One region of the Pseudomonas sp. P1_C12 genome, then DNA from elsewhere that is predicted to be linked to it. Evidence: riboswitches for the same ligand, from Rfam matches in the RefSeq annotation. Region 1 holds a riboswitch; the other holds the start of a gene.
The links. A riboswitch is a leader RNA that binds a small molecule or an ion and turns the genes downstream of it on or off. The one in region 1 is predicted to bind cobalamin.

Region 1 (2,387 bases):
TTCCAGGCCAAGCTGCTGAGCCAGTTCGATTAACGCAGGTTCGTCGCGCTTCGAGTCGATGCTGGCCAGGGCCTTGATTTCATGACGAGCAATCTGGTGCGCCTCCAGTGCCTGATCGAGCAGCGCCAGCAACGTGCTGACGGGGCAGCCGCGCTGGCAGCCCAGGCCGACCACCAGGGTCGGCGCTGTGCTGATATCCGTCATGCGTGGTATTGACCATCGCTTTTGCGACGGAACAACCAGGCGCTGATCAGGCCCAGGGCCAGCCAGAACGCCACGTTGGTCAGTTGCGAAGCGATTTTGAACTGGGCTTCCAGTGCCTCCGGAGCGAGCATCGAATGCACTTCCGGTTGCGGCGCGCCAATCACATGGGGGACGGCGAGAATCGCTGCGCCGAGGACTTTCATCAGCCAGTGACGGCTGAATACGATCAGGGCGATACCGACGGCAGTGGAAGCAGCGGTGCCAATCCACCACAGTTGCCGTTGTGCCAGATCGGCGGCGGCAGTGCCGGGCAATTCAGGTGGCAGGCCGAGCGTCGGCGCGAGCACGAACGTCGCATAACCGGCCAGGCCCCAGAGCAGGCCCTGGGAGGTTTTGGTCGGCGCACGCAAGGTGTACAGGCCGGCGAGCATCAGGGCGAAACCGACCGCTACCACCAAGTTGCCGCCGGTGGTCGACAGCACGCGCTGCCAGCCGTCTTCCGGCTCCCAGGCTTGCGCATCGTGAGTGTGGGCAGCCATCGCACCGTCGGCGTGTTCATGCATTTCAACAGCGGCCGGCTCGGATTTTTCGTAGGTCTCGGCCTGCAAAATCAGCGGAGCGACCCAGAAGCTTTGCAGCAGGGTTAGCAACAGGGCGGCCAGCAACCCGGTGAAACCTGCGGTTTGCGCAATACGCTTGATCATGACGACAGCTCTCAATGGCACGGGAACGCGGAGCTGTGACGGGTATCGTGGGCGGCGTTGTGCACCGCTTCGATGTGCGAGAAACCGGCGAAATACACAAGGCACGCGCCCAGGATCGACGCGCAGACGGCGACGGTCAGACGTTGGGTCAGGGTTGAGGTGGTGCTCGCGGATGTGTGTTCGGCGCTGCTGATGATCGACATGGCGTTTCCCTCTGGTCTGTCAGCGGGGATTAAGAGCGCATGCAAAAAACCGCACGACCAGGCGCGCAAGGTTTCAAACAGCGCCCGCCCACCGCGGGTTTGTTGGTTCAGTGACCGTACTGGTCACTTTGTGTTGCGGGCCGGTCTCCGGGCTCACGAGGGGCAAAGGCTTGGGCCTGAACCTGAAAGCATCACCTTCCCATGCCGTATTGGCACAGTGGATCTGACGCTTCGCTCGCTTACCGTTGCGGGGGCAGCACCGGACTGACATGGCTTTAGAGTAAAGCACATGATTCACCGGTTTCCCGTTTCACCCTGTGAAGGGCACCCGTAACAAGGTGCGTAGGAGAGCATGGGCGGGGGTTGGGCGTCAATTGGCAAGGGTTCTCACTTGAAGCTGAATGATGCCCGGCTCTTTGTAGGAGCTGCCGAAGGCTCGGGCCGCGTTCGGACGATCTTTTGATCTTGTTTTTAAAAGCAAAATCAAAGGATCGAAGCCTTCGGCAGCTCCTACAGTGATTGACCGGTCTTCCCACCATGCGTAGCCTTGCGCTTTCGAGGTTCTTCGGCGTTTGTCGAAGCTAAGAAGGGAACGCGGTCGATGCCGCGGCTGCCCCCGCAACTGTGAACGGTGATGTTCGTTGCCACGCCACTGCTGACTCAATCCATGAGGCCGGCGGGAAGGCGCAGCGAATGCCAGGCTCAAGGCCGGCACACCGTCAGCCAGGAGACCTGCCTCGTCACAGATTCTCACTTTCAACCGGGCGGGGTGATCCGGTGGCGAACTCTTCAGGCACGCGCGCCCGCGTTGCCGGTCGTCGTCCCGTATGCCCGCCACCTTAGCCATAGGGCATCCGATGAAAACACTGGCCAAACTCCCCGTCACCATCGTCACCGGCTTTCTCGGCTCGGGTAAAACCACGCTGCTGCGGCACATGCTCGACAACGCCCAGGGTCGCCGCATCGCGGTGATCGTCAACGAATTCGGTGAGTTGGGTATTGATGGCGAAATCCTCAAGCAATGCTCCATCGGTTGCACCGAAGAAGAAGCCAACGGCCGTGTCTATGAGCTGGCCAACGGCTGCCTGTGCTGCACCGTCCAGGAAGAATTCTTCCCGGTGATGCGCGAACTGGTGGCCCGTCGCGGCGATCTCGACCATATCCTCATCGAAACCTCGGGCCTGGCCCTGCCCAAGCCGCTGGTGCAAGCCTTCCAGTGGCCGGAAATCCGCAGCGCCTGCACGGTGGATGCGGTAATCACCGTGGTCGACAGCCC
Region 2 (2,387 bases), on a different contig from region 1:
GGGCAGCACATAAAGCCAGCGCGGGTGATCCAGGTCTTCGGCAAAAGCGGCCACTTGAGTGCCCGTGGCGGCGACGGGTTTTGCACCCGGCGGCCAACCGATGGCCGGGGCGATGTTCATGGTCGGGATCAGGGTTTTGTTCGGTTCCGGCAATTGTGGCGATGGACCGGTGCCGTCGGAGACTTGCAGGCGGGAGGTCTCGCCACAAGCGGCGAGCCCTCCGCAGAGTGCGATAACGAGAACGAGCGGGGGCTTGCGCATGCTGGTGTTCCCTATGAATGCCTTGTTCTAATCATAGAGATGCGTTGTCGTCCGATGGTTCAACCCTTAGCCACGTGCTTCCTTGAACAGCACCGCAATGCCGGGGTGATAGTTGCCGGCTTCGTTGCGCAACTTGCGATAGGCGTAAGGGAAGTACCAGGCAACGGCGCAGGTGTGTTCCTTTTGCAGGTCGTCGACCATGTCCTGGAGTTCTTCCGGCGTTGCGCCTTGCTGGGCTTTTTGCGGGGCAACGAACAGGCAGCCGACTTTCAGGTCGCTGGCGTGGCTCAGTCGCTTTGCATCGCTGGTGATGTCGAGCAGGGCCTGGGTCAGGTTGAGGCTGTTGACCCGTGGCCAGCGCTGGCTGGTCTGGATGTACGCGCGGGTTTCGGGCGAGGCGAGGAACAGGTCGGCACGGCTGTTGCGTTCGCCTTCTTCGGTCTGTTTGCGGGTGGGCGTCTGTTGCAGCGTGACCATCTCGGCCATCCAGGCGGCGGCGGACAGCAGCCCGAGGTTGGCCTTTTCGTCGTGCCAGTACGGTGTGTCGCCATCACCGCGGACGGCGTTATAGCGGTCGATGCATTCGAACCAGCGCTCGAGCACCGGGCGCAGGAATTCCAGCTTTGGATTGCTGATGATCATGCCTTGCATGGGTTCACCCTTGTTATTGTGTTGTGGGGTTGTGGCTCTTTGATATCACTGCTTTGGGCGTGGCACAAGATTGACGTCAGTTTATTGATTGATGGCAGATATTCGGTCGATCGCCTCCCGGCTTTAATTGACGCTCCACCCCCAACCCTCTAACCTTCGCGGCTTGTTTCAGGTGCTCTGTGGCTTGGGTCGACAGAGTGAAACAGGGAAGCCGGTGAGTGAGTCCTTCTGTTGGTCGAAGGCCCGCAATTCCGGCGCTGCCCCCGCAACGGTAAATGAGTGAAAACTGTGTGTGATGCCACTGTGTCGATTCGATGCGGGAAGGCGCACAGTCTGGCCTCGCGCCACTCATGAGCCCGGAGACCGGCCTGATTCATCCAGCGGCATCACGGTGGGCGATGCCAGGCTTTTTGCCTTCTATTCTTGTGCCTGCCCGCCGTTATTCCTGCCTCAACGGAGAGCTCCCCCATGACTGATACCCCCGATCGTGACGAACGCCACCTGGCGCGCATGCAGCGCAAAAAAGCCGTGATCGACGAGCGCATCGCCAATTCCCCGAACGAATGCGGCCTGCTGCTGGTGTTGACCGGCAACGGCAAGGGCAAGAGCAGTTCGGCCTTCGGCATGCTTGCCCGCGCCATGGGGCACGGCATGCAGTGCGGCGTGGTGCAGTTCATCAAGGGCCGCAACAGCACCGGCGAAGAGCTGTTCTTCCGGCGCTTTCCCGAGCAGGTGCGCTTTCATGTGATGGGCGAAGGCTTTACCTGGGAAACCCAGGATCGTCAGCGCGACATCGCCGCCGCCGAAGCCGCCTGGGCGGTGTCGCAGCAACTGCTGCGCAATCCGTCCATCGGTCTGGTGGTGCTGGATGAGCTGAACATTGCCCTCAAGCACGGCTACCTCGATCTCGATCAGGTGCTCAGCGACTTGCAGGCCCGACCACCGATGCAACACGTGGTAGTCACCGGGCGTGCCGCCAAGCCGGAAATGATCGAGATGGCCGACACCGTCACCGAAATGGGCATGATCAAGCACGCCTTCCAGGCCGGGATCAAAGCGCAGAAAGGCGTCGAATTGTGAGTCAGCCTCGACTCTGTCCGGCGGTACTGATTGCCGCGCCGGCTTCCGGCCAGGGCAAGACCACCGTCACCGCGGCGCTGGCCCGATTGCATCGCAATCAGGGGCGCAAGGTCCGCGTGTTCAAGTGCGGCCCCGACTTTCTCGATCCGATGATCCTCGAGCGCGCCAGCGGTGCGCCGGTGTATCAGCTGGACATGTGGATGGTTGGTGAGCAAGAAAGTCGCCGGCTGCTGTGGGAAGCCGCTGCTGAAGCCGACCTGATCCTGATCGAAGGCGTCATGGGGCTGTTCGACGGTACGCCGTCGAGCGCCGATCTGGCGCGGCATTTCGGTGTGCCGGTGCTGGGTGTGATCGATGGCACGGCCATGGCCCAGACCTTTGGCGCCCTGGCCCTG

Region 2: linked by a shared signal. The riboswitch ahead of cobO (cob(I)yrinic acid a,c-diamide adenosyltransferase) and the one ahead of AC1D19_RS18385 (CbtB domain-containing protein) in region 1 are both predicted to bind cobalamin.

Annotation. Positions count from the first base shown of each region.
Region 1 is NZ_JBFUAE010000010.1:106,432-108,818, forward strand. Features, by position in the region: gene AC1D19_RS18375 (cobalamin biosynthesis protein) at 1-204, opposite strand, end outside; gene AC1D19_RS18380 (CbtA family protein) at 201-908, opposite strand; gene AC1D19_RS18385 (CbtB domain-containing protein) at 920-1,111, opposite strand; cobalamin riboswitch at 1,233-1,458, opposite strand; cobalamin riboswitch at 1,653-1,865, shown strand; gene cobW (cobalamin biosynthesis protein CobW) at 1,969-2,387, shown strand, end outside.
Region 2 is NZ_JBFUAE010000002.1:243,023-245,409, reverse strand. Features, by position in the region: gene AC1D19_RS04085 (PQQ-dependent sugar dehydrogenase) at 1-261, opposite strand, end outside; gene AC1D19_RS04080 (hypothetical protein) at 328-912, opposite strand; cobalamin riboswitch at 1,066-1,298, shown strand; gene cobO (cob(I)yrinic acid a,c-diamide adenosyltransferase) at 1,381-1,992, shown strand; gene AC1D19_RS04070 (cobyrinate a,c-diamide synthase) at 1,989-2,387, shown strand, end outside.